3 regions of the Streptomyces sp. 135 genome follow, and region 3 is predicted to be linked to each of the others. Evidence: riboswitches for the same ligand, from Rfam matches in the RefSeq annotation. Region 3 holds a riboswitch; each other region holds the start of a gene.

Region 1 (5,394 bases), 1.3 Mb from region 3:
GGCCTTCTCGGCCTTCTCCTTCGCGCCGTTGTACTTCTCGGTGGCGATCTCCGCCTCGCGGTAGAGCGCGTCGACCCTGGACTTCACCTCGGCGGGGCCGGGCCGGGGATCCGCGTGCCCGGAGCCGTCGAGCGCGGTCACCGAGGCGGCTGCCGCGAGGGCGAGGGTGGCGGCGGTGCGGGCCGTGTGGCCGCTGAGCGAGCGCTGTCTGGGCTTGCGGTGCGCTGCCACGGAGGAGCTCCTTACCTGGCCGGCGGCGGCCCGCAAAGGGGGAGCGGGCCGCCGCCGGGTTTCTCGGCGGTGGTGGCCGACTGCCGCCCTGAGCGGGGCGGCGGTGGGGAGCCGGTCACCTGGTGAGGACGCTAAACGTGGGCGTCACGGCGTGGAGGCGGATTGTGCGCAACTGCCGGAGAAGGTCGGAATCGTTACTGCGCCTGTCCGCGCTGCTGACGGGTCGGTGACGGCTTGGCGGGCGACCGTGACCAATGTGACGGTTCGCGCCCTGGTGGCCCGGCGGAGGGTGCTATGGGGCCGCCTGCGGGGAGCGGTACGGGTCCGGGCTAGGCTCCGGCCCCATGGACGTACTCATCCATCTCTTCGTCGGCCTGCACATCATCGGCATCGCCTCGCTCCTGGGCGGCTTCCTGACCCAGATGAAGCAGATGGGCCAGGGCGCAGCCCGCTTCGGTCCCGCGATGCTGCACGGCGCGCTGATCATGCTCGTCACCGGCGTCGCCCTCGTGGGTCTCAACCAGGCGGACGGCAACGCGGTCAACAACGTCAAGATCGGCATCAAGATGGCCGTGCTGATCGTGATCCTCGCGCTGGTCTATGTGAAGCGGGACGAGGAGAAGATCGACAAGGGTGTGTTCGGCGCGGTGGGGCTGCTGACCACGGCGAACGTCTTCATCGCCGTGCTGTGGACCTGATCCCCGAACCGGTTACGCGCGTGGCCCGCGCTCCTTCGGGAGTGCGGGCCACGCGCGCGTAGAGGGTGACCTTCCGCGGCTACGCCGGGCGCACCACGCTGTGGATCGGCATGTAGTAGATCGATTCGACGCGGACCTTCGCGCCCGGCTTCGGGGCGTGGATCATCTTGCCGCCGCCGATGTAGATCCCCACGTGGCTGATGTCGTCGTAGAAGAAGACCAGGTCGCCCGGCTCGGCGTCGGCGGTCTTCACGGTCGTGCCGGCCTTCACCTGGTCCCACGTGGTGCGGGGCAGGGTGATCCCCGCCGCCTTCCAGGCATCCTGGGTGAGCCCGGAGCAGTCGTAGGAGTCGGGCCCGGTCGCGCCCCATACGTACGGCTTGCCGATCTGTGCCTCCGCGAAGTCGATGACCTTCGCGGCCTTGGTGGCGTAACTTCCGCCGGTGCTTCCGGAGCCCGAGCCGCCACCGGAGCCTGAGCCCCCGCCCGGGCCTGAACCCGCATCCGAACCGGCGCCGGAACCCGATCCGGAACCCGACCCGGAATCCTGGCCCTCCCCCTGCCCCTGCTCCTCCCGCTCCTTCCTGGCCGCCTCCTCCGCCTTGCGCTTGCGCTCCGCCTCGGCGACCTCCTTGCGGGCCAGCTCCTCGGCCTTGCGCTTGGCCTCCCGCTCCTTCGTCCGCTCGATCGCGGCGAGCCGGGCCTTCTCCTCGGCGGTCAGCTCCGAGAGCAGTTCACGCGCCTCGCCCAGCTTCTTCTGGACGGTCTCCTTGCTCGTCCTGAGATCGTCCCGCGAGTCGCTCAGCGTCTCCACGCTCCGCGCGGCCTTCGTACGCTGCTTCGTCGCCGACGCCTGCTGCGCCTGGTAGTCGTCGACGGCCTTCTTCTGCCGCTTGGTCAGCCTGTCCGCCAGGTGGTTCTGGTCGAAGAAACCCTGCGGATCCTTGGCGAGCATCATCGTGGCGGTCTGGGAGACGGCCCCGGTGCGGTACTGGGCGGCGGCGATGGAGCCGAGCTTCTGGCGCGCCTCGTTCAGCCTGTCCGCGCGCTCGGCCACGTCGTCGAGCAGCCGGTCGGCCTTCTTGCGCTGCTTCTCGGTCTTCTCCTTGGCCGAGTTGTACTTCTGGGTGGCCACGCCCGCCTGGTGGTACAGGTCGTCGACCTTCTTCCGCACCTCTTCGAGGCTGGGCTTCGCCGGTGCGGAGGGGGCCGCCTGCGCGGCCTGTGACAGGAGCGCCACGGAGGTGAGGGCGGCCGTCGTGATGCCGACGGCGGGGGCGGTGCGTATTCCGGCTGTCCGGGTCCGCGGCTTGCGGTGCGACGCCAAGGGAGGCGACTCCTTCCGTAGACCGCCTACCGGGTTAGCTGTCGGGTTCGGGCGGATGGTCCGGAAGGTTGCCCTACGGTCCCGTACTGCGTACGGGGCCGATTCACCCCAGGTTTTCGGTGGGTCCCCGGCTCCGAACAGGTCGGACTCGGCGGAGGCAACCCGTTCCCGGCGGGATTCGCCGGTGGGGGGACGAGCGGCCCGCGGAGCACGCTAGCCAACTCGTGTGGCGCGTGTGAAGGTTGATGTTCCTTATGCCCGATACATTTCCGTTACTTTCCGGGGCGCCGGGGTCGGGCAGGCGGCGCTGTTGCGGAGCGTGACCGGGTGTGGGCGTGGCGTAGGTGAGGCGTAGACAGGCGCACGCCGGACGGGCCCGGGAGGAAGGTGGCCGGAACCCGGGGCGGGTTGTCAGTGGGGCCGCCTAGACTCGGGAGGCGATGAGCAGCCTCTTTGATGACAGCTTCCTGGCGGACCTCCGGCCTTCCCGGGCCACGGACGAAGAGCCCCCGCCGCCGCCCGAGGACAGCGCTCCGGAACCGGTTCCGGACGACTTGTTCGACGGGAAGTTCGACGTGCCCATGACCCGGGACACGCACTACCGCGACGGGGCCCCGCGCCCGGTCATCGACCCGGCGACGCTCCTGGAGGGGCTGAACGAGAACCAGCGTGCGGCGGTCGTGCACGCCGGCTCCCCGCTGCTCATCGTGGCCGGCGCCGGTTCGGGCAAGACCCGGGTGCTGACCCACCGCATCGCGTATCTCCTGGCGGAGCGCGGCGCGCACCCGGGGCAGATCCTCGCGATCACCTTCACGAACAAGGCCGCGGGCGAGATGAAGGAGCGCGTAGAGCAGCTCGTCGGCCCCCGGGCCAACGCGATGTGGGTCTCGACGTTCCACAGCGCCTGCGTCCGCATCCTGCGCCGCGAGTACAAGAAGCTCGGCTTCACGTCCTCCTTCTCGATCTACGACGCCGCGGACTCCAAGCGCCTGATGGCCCTGGTCTGCCGTGACCTGGACCTCGACCCGAAGAAGTTCCCGCCGAAGTCCTTCAGCGCCAAGATCTCGAATCTGAAGAACGAGCTGATCGACGAGGAGGACTTCGCCGCCCAGGCCGCCGACGGCTTCGAGAAGACCCTCGCCCAGGCCTACGCCATGTACCAGTCACGCCTGCGCGAGGCGAACGCGCTGGACTTCGACGACCTGATCATGACGACGGTCCACCTCCTGCGCGCCTTCCCGGACGTCGCCGAGCACTACCGCCGCCGCTTCCGGCACGTCATGGTCGACGAGTACCAGGACACCAACCACGCGCAGTACGCCCTGGTGCGCGAGCTGGTCGGACCCTCCGGTGGCGAGGGCGACGACCCGGCGGAGCTGTGCGTGGTGGGTGACGCGGACCAGTCGATCTACGCCTTCCGCGGCGCCACGATCCGCAACATCCTCCAGTTCGAGGAGGACTACACCGACGCGACCACGATCCTCCTGGAGCAGAACTACCGCTCCACGCAGACGATCCTGAGCGCCGCGAACGCGGTCATCGAGCGGAACGAGAGCCGCCGCCCGAAGAATCTGTGGACCAACCAGGGCGCGGGCGCCCGCATCACCGGCTACGTGGCAGACACCGAGCACGACGAGGCGCAGTTCGTCGCGGACGAGATCGACCGGCTCACGGACGCGGGTGACGCGAAGGCCGGCGACGTCGCGATCTTCTACCGCACGAACGCCCAGTCGCGTGTCTTCGAAGAGATCTTCATCCGTGTCGGCCTGCCCTACAAGGTCGTCGGCGGCGTCCGCTTCTACGAGCGCAAGGAGGTCCGCGATGTGCTGGCCTACCTGCGGGTCCTCGCCAACCCCGAGGACGCGGTCCCGCTGCGCCGCATCCTCAACGTCCCCAAGAGGGGCATCGGCGACCGCGCCGAGGCGATGATCGACGCGCTCTCGCAGCGCGAGAAGATCTCCTTCCCGCAGGCGCTGCGCCGCGTCGACGAGGCGTACGGAATGGCGGCCCGCTCGACCAATGCCGTCAAGCGGTTCAACACGCTCATGGAGGAGCTGCGGACCGTCGTCGAGTCCGGCGCGGGCCCGGCCGTCGTCCTGGAGGCCGTACTCGAACGGACCGGCTACCTCGCCGAGTTGCAGGCCTCGACCGACCCGCAGGACGAGACCCGTATCGAGAACCTCCAGGAACTCGCCGCCGTCGCGCTGGAGTTCGAGCAGGAGAACGCCCAGGCGGCCGGTGCTCAGGAGGACGGCCAGGCGGAAGGCCCAGCGGAAGGCGACGAAGGGGCCGCCGCCCCGGCCGGCACGCTCTCCGACTTCCTGGAGCGCGTCGCGCTCGTCGCCGACTCCGACCAGATTCCGGATGAGGAGGACGACGGCTCCGGAGTCATCACCCTGATGACGCTCCACACCGCCAAGGGCCTCGAATTCCCCGTGGTGTTCCTGACCGGCATGGAGGACGGCGTCTTCCCGCACATGCGCTCCCTCGGGCAGGTCAAGGAGCTGGAGGAGGAGCGCCGCCTCGCCTACGTGGGCATCACGCGCGCGCGTGAACGGCTCTATCTGACGCGGTCCTCGATGCGCAGCGCCTGGGGCCAGCCCTCGTACAACCCCCCGTCGCGCTTCCTCGAAGAGATTCCGGATACGTATCTGGACTGGAAGCGGAAGGGCTCTGTCGGCGCCCCCGCGTCGTCGGGTCCCGCCGCGGGCATCACCTCGTCGCTGTCCTCGTCGCGTTCGCGCACGGGCGGCGCGCAGGGCTTCGCCACGCGCCGCGCCTCGGAGAAGCCGGTGGTCTCGCTGGCTGTCGGGGACCGGGTCACGCACGACCAGTTCGGCCTCGGGACCGTGGTCGGAGTGAAGGGCACGGGTGCGAACGCCGAGGCGACGGTGGACTTCGGCGAGCCCAAGCCGAAGCGGCTCCTGCTGCGGTACGCGCCGGTCGAGAAGCTGTAACGCCCCGGGCGGCGGCCGGAGTTACGTTACGTCGGGTCGAGGTCGTGGCTGCGCAGCCACGGCAGCGGGTCGATCGCCGAGCCGCCGCTGGGGCGCACCTCGAAGTGCAGGTGCGGTCCCGTGGAGTTGCCGGAGTTGCCGGAGAAGGCGATGACCTCGCCCGCCTTCACGGGCCCGGTGG
Region 2 (5,394 bases), 700 kb from region 3:
GTGCTGGACTTCGAGCTGGAGGTGGGCGCGGTGATCGGGCGGGAGGGCCGGGACCTCACGCCCGAGGAAGCCCGCCACCACATCGTCGGCTACACGGTCTTCAACGACTGGTCGGCGCGGGACCTTCAGGGCGCGGAGGTGAAGGTCGGCCTCGGCCCCTGCAAGGGCAAGGACACCGCCACCACCCTCGGCCCGTACCTGGTCACCGCCGACGAGCTGGAACCGTACCGGGACTCCGAGGGCTTCCTGCGCCTGGCCCTGACCGCCGAGGTCAACGGCGGGAAGGTCGGCGAGGACCTGCTGTCCAACATGAGCTGGACCTTCGAGGAGATGACCGCCTACGCCTCGCGCGGCACCCGCGTCGTCCCGGGTGACGTCCTCGGCTCGGGCACCTGCGGCAACGGCGGCTGCCTGGCCGAACTGTGGGGTCGGCGCGGCGGGCAGACCCCTGCGCCACTGAAGCCCGGCGACACCGTCACCCTCACGGTGGAGGGCATCGGCACGCTCACGAACACCGTCGTCCCCGGGGCGGAGCCCGTGTCCCTGCCGACCGGCCGACGGCGCGGCCGTGAGCGGCCGTGAGCGACCTGTGCCCCAAGTGGCTGCTCGGCAAGGTCGTCGTCACGGGTGCCGCTCACGGCCAGGCGCCGCCCAGGGCTCGTCCGTCGTCGGCGGCCACGTCCAGGAAGACGGTCCCGCACCGCTGGGCGTGGACGGCAGGCCTCGGCAGATCGGCCGGCGGCTCGGCGCTCGACGGCAGGTCGGCCAACGTAACGCGCCAGTAGGCGAGACAGGCCTCCTGGCTCCCGGGTCGCGACGCCCTCCGAGCCGTGGTTCGCGGCGGGGACTGCGGTCCCGGCAGTGACTCACCGGCGAGTGCCGCGCTGTGCACGGGGCTGTCGCGACGCTGGATGCGTACCACCGAATCGGTCAGGACATGACCGCTCCTGGTATCGGCCAACTGCCGTCCGGGACAAGCCAGAAGAGGCACCCGGCGGTTATGGCGCCTCCTCGCCGCCGGGCTGCCTCAGATCGGCGAGCAGGCCGTCGAGGGCCTTGCGGAGGGCGTCGGAGTTGGCCGGGTCGAACCACGTGGTGCGGATGCGTTCGTTGTTTCCGTTCGGAGTCTCGTGGTCGGCGGCGAGCCGGTGCAGGGAGCGGGTCTCGTCGCCCAGGGAGCGGCCGACGCCCTGGAAGAGTCCGCGGAGGTAGCGTTCGGCGTCGCCTGCGGCGATGCCCTGGTCGACGGCCCACGACGCGAGCGTGGCGAGATACGCGTAATGGGTGGTCAGCGTCCCCGTCAGCGCGGAGAAGACGTCGAAGGCCGCCTCGTCCGCGACGGGCAGCACCCCGCCCAGGCGCTCGAAGAACGCGTCCACCGCCGGCTGCGTCGGGTGCGTCACCGTGACGGAGCGGCGTTCGCGTATGGCGGGCAGGGGGATGGCCCGTACGAGCGGGGCGTCGGTGGCCAGGGTGCGGCGCAGCTCGTCGTGGGTGACGCCGGCCATCACGTTGACCACGACCTTGTCGTCGTCCACCTTGAGGCCGGCCAGAGCTTCGTGCCGGTCCTGACGGCGTACGGCGATGATCACGAGCTCCGAGCGGTCGACGACCTCCTGATTGCCGGCGCAGACCTGTACGCCCGGAAAGCGCGCGGACAACTCCGCCGCCGTGCGGGCTCCCCGGGGCGAGAGGAACACCTCTGGCGACCTGTCACCCCCGTCACACAACCCCGTCACGATGGCCCGGCCGATCTCACCGACTCCGATGACACCGATGCGCTTCACTGCTTCTGCCTCCACGTTCTTCCTCCGTTGTTCCTTCTTTACGTTCTTCCTTCGGGGTACGTGGCGCTGCCGCGCTGGGGTCGGTCATGCGGTGCGTACGAAGTTCCCCACGGCGCGGTGACCTCGCCCATATCCCCTCCTTGTTCGATCGCGCGGACCGCCAACGCGTAACCTACGGCGTGGAGTTGCGGATGTCCGAGGCGGTGCTCGCCGAGGTGGCGGTCGCCCCCGGACGAGGACGGGACGCGTACCGCCACTAACGGAGTAGCCGCCTACCCCTTCTCCGGCAATGGCCGCTCTTTCCATACCCGGGTCCACATCCACATCCACATCCACACGACCTCCGCCTACCGGCATCATCGAGCGTCGCGATATGCCCGATTTGACGCGACGAGCGGCATTTAACCTGCACCTCTCCGTGAAATGGGTCACGCCGGCTTTCGCACGTACCGAAGACCTCGGACCACATTCCCGTTCTGCGGACAGAGAGTTGAGTTTTGGATCAAAGAGGGCCAAGGGAATTTGATCTCCACGAACCGGCCTCTCGCATTGCCGCTGCGAATTCGGGCCTTGTTACCTCCGGCCTTTCTCGCTTAATGTCACCGTCGAACCGGATGGAACGCCGAATCCTGCCGCTGTCCGGAAGCCGTTACACCCACCCACTTACTCACTCACGCACGGCAGGAGCGGGGGAACCAGGTAAGCCGCCGATCCGGTTTCCGGAACGGCTAGGGGTGAAGTCGCATGCCCAGTGCGACCGGACATCTCCCGTCCGAACCCGACAGCTCACCTCGTAGGCGACGGAGAGGAAATTCGTCATGCCTGCAAAGGGAAAGCACCGCCGTCCCAAGTCCCGCTCACTCACCCGGGGCATCGCCGCCGCGGGAACGGGCGGAGCCGTGCTCGTCCTGCCGGTGCTCGGCGCGACCACTGCCCACGCGGCTCAGGCCCCTACGGCCGTCAAGCCCGCCGCCGCCCCGAACACCCACGTAGTCGTCGCGGGTGACTCCCTTTCCAAGATCGCCCGGGAGCATTCCTTGAGCGGCGGCTGGAAAAAGCTCTACGAGGACAATCGCAGCGTCCTCGGTGACGACCCGAAGCTGATCCACCCCGGTCTCAAGCTCACCCTCGGCAAGAAGAACGCCGCCGAGCCCGCGAAGAAGGCGACCGCTTCCCCGGCTTCCGTCAAGACCGCCGCCGCCCCGGCGAAGAAGTCCTACAGCGACAACCTCGACGGCTGGATCCGGGAGTCGCTCGACATCATGGCGCAGCACGGCATTCCCGGCACGTACGAGGGAATCCACCGCAACGTCATGCGCGAGTCCTCCGGCAACCCGTGGGCCATCAACAACTGGGACTCCAACGCCGTCGCCGGAACCCCGTCGAAGGGCCTCCTCCAGGTCATCGCCCCCACCTTCGAGGCGTACCACGTGCCCGGCACCTCGACGGACAGCTACGACCCGGTCGCCAACATCACCGCCGCCTGCAACTACGCGGCCGACCGGTACGGCTCGATCGACAACGTGAACGGCCCGTACTAGACCGCGCCCCTCTGACATGCCGTGAGCCCCGGACACGTGGTGTGCCGGGGCTCACGGCATGCCCGTTCCGCGCGGCGGGGCGGACGGGAGAGGAATGGGCCGCGGATTGCCGGGCACGTGGACGTTGGTAGCCGAAAGATCGGAACCGAAGATCGGAACCGTAGACAGTCGGAACCGTAGACAGAAGTAAACGAAGGAGTTGTCGTGTCGTTCCTCTGGGCCATCATCGCGGGACTCATCATCGGCCTGCTGGCCAAGCTCGTTCTGCCGGGGCGTCAGCCCATTCCCCTGTGGCTGACGGTTCTCCTCGGCATCGTGGGCGCCGTGGTCGGCAACGCTCTCGCCAGCGCCTTCGGCGTTCGCGACACCGGCGGCATCGACTGGATCCGGCACGTCTTCCAGATCGGCGTCGCCGCCGTCCTCATCTCCTTCGTCACCCCTCTGTGGGCCCGACGACACGCTTGATCCCGTCCTACATCCCGTCCCCTTCGACGAAGGCCCCCGGCGCACCGCGCCGGGGGCCTTCGTCTCGGCTCGTGCCGACGCCCCGCGCCTCCTACGTCCAGTGGCGCAGGGCAAGGCGGGGAGTCTGCCGGACCAGCCAGGCGCCGGCCAGGCCGATGGCGGCGCCGGCGACGACATCGCTTGGGTAGTGGGCGCCGCTCTGCACGCGTTCGACCGCCACCATCGCCGCCGGTACCGCGCAGACGAGGCCGGCGGCCGGCCAGACAGGGAGGACGGCGGCGGTGAATCCGACCGCCGCCGCGGTGTGCCCGGAGGGGAAGGAGGAGGAGTCGGGGCGGTCGTCGGCCTCGTCGTGCGGGAACCACTCCTTGGGGGGCCGGGGCCGGTCGGCCAGCTGCTTGCACACGCCGTTCGACACCAGCTGCGCCACCGTCATGGCGGCGAGACCGGCCACGGCCGCGGTACGGCCGCGCCACCCGCCCACGCACGCCATCGCGACGGCGGCCCCGCACCACAGCTTCGTGCTCTCCGCCGCCTCCTCCACCCCGGAGAGCACCTTGCCCACACCCGGCGCGACGCGCCGGGCCACCTGCTGCGTCACCACTCGATCGACCTCACTCACAACCGTCAGCAACTTCATGCGCACCAGGTATCCCGTAACGCCGGAAGATACGCAGCTCTTGATCACTTGAAGCCGACCGGTCCGGTCACACGAAGCCGACTGGCCGAGCCGGTCGGCCCTCCGGCGATCAGGACTCAGACGACCAGGACCCGGCGCCCGCGGGCGTGACCGGCCTGGCTGTCGACGTGTGCCGCCGCGGCCTCGGCGAGCGGGTACGACTTCTCGACCGGGATGTGGAGCTTGCCCCGAGAGATGAGGCCGGCGGCTTCGACGAGCGCTTCCGGCACGCTCCCGGCCACGCCGGAGAACCGGACACCGAACTCCGGCGCGCCGAGATCGGCGATCGAGAGCACCTTCCGCGGGTCCCCGGTCAGCTCGACGAGTTCGCGGATGACGCCCGATCCGGCCAGATCCAGAGCCGCGTCGACAGGGCCGAGCCGCCGCACCCGCTCCACCCAGCCCTCGCCGTACGTCGTGGCGCGAGCCCCCAGGCCGCGCAGATAGTCCTGGTTCGCGGCCCCCGCCGTGCCGATCACGGCGATGCCCCGGTCGCGGGCGATCTGGAGGACCGCCGATCCGACTCCCCCGGACGCGCCGCTGACCAGCAGCGTCTGCCCGGACCGCACACCGACCTCGCGGATGACGCGCAGCGCGGTCTCCACCACGGAGGGGTAACCGGCCGCCTCCTCGAATGTCAGTCCCTCGGGCATACGGGCCCAGGCCGACAGCACGGCGAACTCGGCATAGGTGCTTGAGCCTTCCCCGAAGACGTGGTCGCCGGCCTCGACTCCTTCGACGCCCTCGCCGACCTCGTCCACCACCCCGGCGGCGTCCAGGCCGACTCCCGCGGGCAACTCGGTCGGGTGGGCCCCCAGGATCTGGCCTTCACGGATCCTCCAGTCGACGGGGTTCACGCCCGCCGCCCGCACGGCGACGCGTATCTGACCGTGGCCCGCATGGGGCTCCTCGGCGTCCACGA
Region 3 (5,394 bases):
CCCAGCCCCAGGCCGGTACGGCCAAGCCGTGGGCCTTCCCCGCCCCCGAGCGCGGCGCGCTGCCCAACGGCCTCACGGTGCTGCGCTGTAACCGCCCCGGCCAGCAGGTCGTCGCCGTGGAGGTCCACCTGGAGGCGCCCCTGGACGCCGAGCCGAAGGGTCTCGACGGCGTCGCCACGATCATGGCGAGGGCCTTCAACGAAGGCACCGACAAGCATTCGGCGGAGGAGTTCGCCGCCGAGCTCGACCGGTGCGGCGCCACCATGGACGCGCACGCCGACCACCCCGGCGTCCGCGTCTCCCTCGAAGTCCCGGTCTCCCGCCTCCCCAAGGCGCTCGGCCTGCTCTCCGACGCCCTGCGGGCCCCTGCCTTCGCGGACAGCGAGATCGAACGCCTCGTACGCAACCGCCTGGACGAGATCCCGCACGAGGCGGCCAACCCGGCACGCCGCGCGGCCAAGGAGCTCTCCAGGCAGCTGTTCCCGGCGAGTTCGCGCATGTCGCGGCCCCGCCAGGGCACCGAGGAGACGGTCAAGGCCATCGACGCGGCCGCGGTGCGCGCCTTCTACGAGGCGCACGTGCGTCCCGCCACGTCCACCCTGGTGGTCGTCGGCGACCTCGCGGGCACCGACCTGGACGCCGTCCTCGCGGACACCGTCGGCACCTGGAAGGGCGGCACCGCCGAGCCCCGCCCGATGCCCGCGATCACCGCGGACGACACGGGCCGCGTCGTCATCGTGGACCGCCCCGGAGCCGTCCAGACGCAGCTCCTGATCGGCCGCATCGGCCCGGACCGGCACGACCGGATCTGGCCGGCCCAGGTCCTCGGCACGTACTGCCTGGGCGGCACCCTCACCTCCCGTCTGGACCGCGTCCTGCGCGAGGAGAAGGGCTACACCTACGGCGTACGGGCGTTCAGCCAGGTCCTGCGCTCCGCACCGGACGGCACGGGCGCCGCGATGCTCGCCATCAGCGGCTCCGTCGACACCGCCTCCACGGGGCCCGCGCTGGAGGACCTCTGGACGGTCCTGCGCACCCTCGCAGCCGAGGGCCTGACCGACGCCGAGCGCGACGTGGCGGTGCAGAACCTGGTGGGCGTGGCCCCGCTCAAGTACGAGATGGCCGCCTCCGTGGCCGCCACGCTCGCCGACCAGGTCGAGCAGAACCTCCCGGACGACTTCCAGGCGCGGCTCTACCGGCAGTTGGCCGCGACCGGCACCGTGGAGGCCACCGCGGCCGTCGTGAGCGCCTTCCCGGAGGACCACCTGGTGACGATCCTCGTCGGGGACGCCGCGGAGATCGAGGAGCCCGTCAGGGCGCTCGGCATCGGCGAGGTGAGTGTGGTCGCCGGCTGAGCAGCTGTCAGGACATATCGGGACCCCGGCGACCGTTTCGATGGCCGGGGTCGCGTACTCCCTATATGTCCGAATTCATAGGGTGGTTGCCTGTTCGGTGTGTGGCGTGCGCTACAAAAGAGGCGTTCTGTTTGTCGATTGAAAGACGGCCCGTTTAGCGTCGGTCCGGCTGTTCGTCACGCAGTACGTCGCATCCGCGGCACCGGACAGTCATCGCCGAGTCCCCGTACGGCGCGAGCCAGGGGAGCCGGGGACCCACATGTCCCCTGGGGTGAATCGGGCACCTTGCCGTCAGGTGAGGGACTCGTAGGAGACCTTCCTGCTCCGAACCCGTCAGCTAACCCGGTAGGCGAGAAGGAAGGAAAGGATCAGCCGCTTCATGGCGTTCACCCGTGCCACCGGGAAGCACCGTCGTCCCAGCCGCCTCACCCGCACCACCGCGAACGTCGCGGGCGTCGCCGCGATCACCACCACGGGTGTCATCGGAGGCCTGGCCGCTCCGGCGCTCGCCGCCGCCGACGACGCCGCCTTCGAACACACCGGGCTCACCCAGGCGATCTCCGTGGGCGACTCGCTCGCCGCCAGCATCGACGCGCAGGCCGCCGCCCAGCGGCAGGCCGCCGACGACGCCGCGGCCGCCAAGAAGGCCGAAGAGGCCGCCAAGAAGAAGGCTGCCGAGGAGAAGCGCAAGGCCGAGGCCGAGGCCAAGGCGAAGGCCAAGAAGGAGCGCGAGGCCAAGGAGCGCGCCGCCCGCGAGGCCGAGCGCAAGCGCCTGAACACCTACGTCTCCCCGATCTCCGGCTCGTACGTCTCCACGGGCTACCAGACCGGCGGCGCCATGTGGTCCTCCGGCAGCCACACCGGCGTCGACTTCCACGCAGCGTCCGGTACCCCGGTCCACGCGGTGGGCGCCGGTACCGTCGTCGAGGCGGGCTGGGGCGGTGCCTACGGCAACAACGTGGTCATCAAGATGAACGACGGCACGTACACCCAGTACGGCCACATGTCATCCCTCGGCGTCACCGTCGGCCAGACGGTCACCCCGGGCCAGCAGATAGGCCTCTCGGGCTCCACCGGCAACTCCAGTGGCCCGCACCTCCACTTCGAGGCCCGCACCGGCCCGGACTACGGCTCGGACATCGACCCCGTGGCGTACCTCCGCTCGCACGGCGTCAACGTCTGACCCGTCCCGGTACCTCACCGAAGGCCCCGGCTCTCCCGAGCCGGGGCCTTCGCCGTTTCCGGCCCGCCCTCGCCTGGCCAAAAGATATCCATGGAATCCGGCCCGCCATCGGAAATTAAGCGGCTCTGCAATAGAGTTCCGGAACGAGCGTCGGTCGACCGCGTTTCGCGGGGATTAAGGCGGAGGTCCGGTCATGCGCATTCCCGCACACTCGGTATGCACGGCCATCCGGGACGACATTGTCGCCGGGGTCTACGAAAGGGGTGGGCGGCTCACCGAGGAGCTTCTCGCGCGCCGTTACGGCGTCTCCCGCGTCCCCGTACGCGAAGCCCTGCGCACCCTGGAGGCCGAGGGCTTCGTCGTCACGCGCAGGCACGCGGGCGCCTGTGTCGCCGAGCCCACGGAGCAGGAGGCAGCCGACCTCCTGGAGCTGCGCACGGTGCTCGAACCGCTCGCCGCGGCCCGCGCCGCACAGCGCCGCACCGACGCGCACCTCAAGGTCCTGCGCGGACTCGTGCGGCTGGGCCAGGAGCGCGTGCGGAAGGGTCAGGGGGAGGATCTGCGCTCGCTGGGCGGCTGGTTCCACGAGACGCTCGCCCAGGCCTCCGGCAGCCCCGGCCTCATCACGCTGCTCACCCAGCTGCGGCACAAGCTCGCCTGGATGTACGTCGTAGGGCCCCCGGCCGCGCCCGCGGTGTCCTGGTCCGAGCACGCGGCGATCGTCGACGCGGTGGCCCGCGGGGACGTGGAACGGGCCAGGATGCTCACTGCCGGCCACGCGGAGCGGGCGACGGCCGCGCACCGGTTGCGCCCCTCGCCGAGGGCAGGCCGGGTGAGGGAAGTGCAACATCCCGTAAACACGGTGAGCCTCAGGAATTAACGCGGGTGCCGTATACAAAGTGAGGCGCGAGAGAAGTGCCGGTCAATGTAATTCCGGCCGTTCCTTTATCTCCATGCGTGAACTGTCGCCGCATAAACTGCCACCAGGTAAGGCATAAGACATAAGACAAAGGGCCCACCCCGTGTTCAGGGTGGGCCCTTTGAAAGGTGCTGCGTGGGTCAGACCGTCTCCGGAAGCTCCTCGAGACCGTCCGCGACCAGCTTCGCCAGACGGTCCAGGGCGGCTTCCGCACCCTCGGCGTCGGAGGCGAGCACGATCTCCTCGCCACCCTGGGCGCCCAGGCCGAGCACCGCGAGCATCGAGGCGGCGTTGACCGGGTTGCCGTCGGCCTTGGCGATCGTCACGGGGACGCCGGCGGCCGTGGCCGCGCGGACGAAGATGGAGGCGGGTCGGGCGTGGAGGCCCTCGGCCCAGCCGACGTTGACGCGGCGCTCAGCCATGTGTTGCTGCCCTTCCAGGTGTTTCACACTTGTCTAGACCAGTGTCTCATGCCGTCGCGGGTGCTCCGCCGGCCTGACGTGCGGTCCTCCCCGACCCTAGGCCCCGCCCCCGGCCGCCCGTGAATCCCTCCCAGCCTGCCCCGGCCCAGGCGGCCCCGCGACCCGTACCCTGGCCCCATGCAGACCCCGTCGGAGCAGCAGGATCGGCACGACTATCCCTCGCACTGGGAAGCCGACGTGGTGCTGCGCGACGGAGGCACCGCCCGGATCAGGCCCATCACGGCCGAGGACGCGGACCGCCTGGTCAGCTTCTACGAACAGGTCTCGGACGAGTCGAAGTACTACCGCTTCTTCGCGCCCTACCCGCGGCTGTCCGCCAAGGACGTGCGCCGCTTCACCCACCACGACCAGGTGGACCGCGTGGGACTCGCCGCCACGGTGGGCGGCGAGTTCATCGCCACCGTGCGCTACGACCGCATCGACGAGCGCGGCATGGCCGCCAGCGCCCCCGCCGACGAGGCCGAGGTCGCCTTCCTCGTGCAGGACGCCCACCAGGGCCGCGGCGTGGCCTCCACGCTCCTCGAACACATCGCGGCGGTCGCCAGGGAGCGCGGCATCCGGCGCTTCGCGGCCGAGGTGCTGCCCGCCAACACCAAGATGATCAAGGTGTTCACGGACGCGGGGTACCAGCAGAAGCGCAGCTTCGAAGACGGCGTCGTACGCCTGGAGTTCGACCTGGAGCCCACCGACCGCTCGCTCGCCGTGCAGCGCGCCCGCGAACAGCGCGCCGAGGGGCGGTCCGTGCAGCGCCTGCTGACGCCCGGCTCGGTCGCGGTGATCGGCGTGGGCCGCGCCCCCGGCGGCGTGGGCCGCAGCGTGCTGCGCAACCTCAAGGAGGCAGGCTTCACCGGGCGCCTCTCCGCGGTGAACAGCGCGTTCGACGAAGGCTCCGAAGTCGACGCGGTGCCCGCGTACCGCTCGGTCACGGCCATCGAGGAGCCCGTGGACCTCGCCGTGGTCGCCGTGCCCGCCGACCGGGTCTCCCAGGTCGTCGCCGAGTGCGGCGAGCGCGGGGTGCAGGGTCTCCTGGTGCTCTCCGCCGGATACGGCGAGAGCGGCGCCGAGGGCCGCGAGCGGCAGCGCGAACTGGTCCGCCAGGCCCGGTCCTACGGCATGCGCATCATCGGCCCGAACGCCTTCGGTGTCATCAACACCTCCCCGGGGACGCGGCTCAACGCCTCGCTCGCTCCCGAGCCCCCCGCGCGCGGGCGCATCGGTCTGTTCACCCAGTCCGGCGCCATCGGCATCGCACTGCTCTCCGGGCTGCACCGCCGGGGCGCGGGACTGTCCACGTTCGTCGGCTCCGGCAACCGCGCCGACGTGTCGGGCAACGACCTCCTCCAGTACTGGTACGAGGACCCCGACACCGACATCGCCCTGATGTACCTGGAGACCATCGGCAACCCGCGCAAGTTCACCCGCCTCGCGCGGCGGGCCGCGACCGTCAAGCCGCTC

The links. Region 3 has a riboswitch for cyclic di-AMP ahead of KKZ08_RS28880 (M23 family metallopeptidase). Riboswitches for the same ligand answer to the same signal wherever they lie in the genome.
Positions count from the first base shown of each region.
Region 1: linked by a shared signal. The riboswitch ahead of KKZ08_RS23215 (C40 family peptidase) and the one ahead of KKZ08_RS28880 (M23 family metallopeptidase) in region 3 are both predicted to bind cyclic di-AMP.
Region 2: linked by a shared signal. The riboswitch ahead of KKZ08_RS31945 (LysM peptidoglycan-binding domain-containing protein) and the one ahead of KKZ08_RS28880 (M23 family metallopeptidase) in region 3 are both predicted to bind cyclic di-AMP.

Region 1 covers NZ_CP075691.1:5,114,540-5,119,933, forward strand. Annotated here, with positions in the region: gene KKZ08_RS23205 (C40 family peptidase) at 1-231, opposite strand, end outside; gene KKZ08_RS23210 (hypothetical protein) at 576-929, shown strand; gene KKZ08_RS23215 (C40 family peptidase) at 1,009-2,256, opposite strand; cyclic di-AMP (ydaO/yuaA leader) riboswitch at 2,264-2,420, opposite strand; gene pcrA (DNA helicase PcrA) at 2,697-5,213, shown strand; gene KKZ08_RS23225 (M23 family metallopeptidase) at 5,240-5,394, opposite strand, start outside.
Region 2 covers NZ_CP075691.1:7,104,652-7,110,045, reverse strand. Annotated here, with positions in the region: gene KKZ08_RS31960 (fumarylacetoacetate hydrolase family protein) at 1-582, shown strand, start outside; gene KKZ08_RS31955 (hypothetical protein) at 579-785, shown strand; gene KKZ08_RS31950 (NAD(P)-binding domain-containing protein) at 999-1,802, opposite strand; cyclic di-AMP (ydaO/yuaA leader) riboswitch at 2,438-2,602, shown strand; gene KKZ08_RS31945 (LysM peptidoglycan-binding domain-containing protein) at 2,606-3,328, shown strand; gene KKZ08_RS31940 (GlsB/YeaQ/YmgE family stress response membrane protein) at 3,533-3,793, shown strand; gene KKZ08_RS31935 (phosphatase PAP2 family protein) at 3,885-4,394, opposite strand; gene KKZ08_RS31930 (NADP-dependent oxidoreductase) at 4,550-5,394, opposite strand, start outside.
Region 3 covers NZ_CP075691.1:6,409,087-6,414,480, forward strand. Annotated here, with positions in the region: gene KKZ08_RS28875 (pitrilysin family protein) at 1-1,355, shown strand, start outside; cyclic di-AMP (ydaO/yuaA leader) riboswitch at 1,560-1,722, shown strand; gene KKZ08_RS28880 (M23 family metallopeptidase) at 1,735-2,538, shown strand; gene KKZ08_RS28885 (GntR family transcriptional regulator) at 2,732-3,418, shown strand; gene KKZ08_RS28890 (HPr family phosphocarrier protein) at 3,598-3,879, opposite strand; gene KKZ08_RS28895 (bifunctional GNAT family N-acetyltransferase/acetate--CoA ligase family protein) at 4,057-5,394, shown strand, end outside.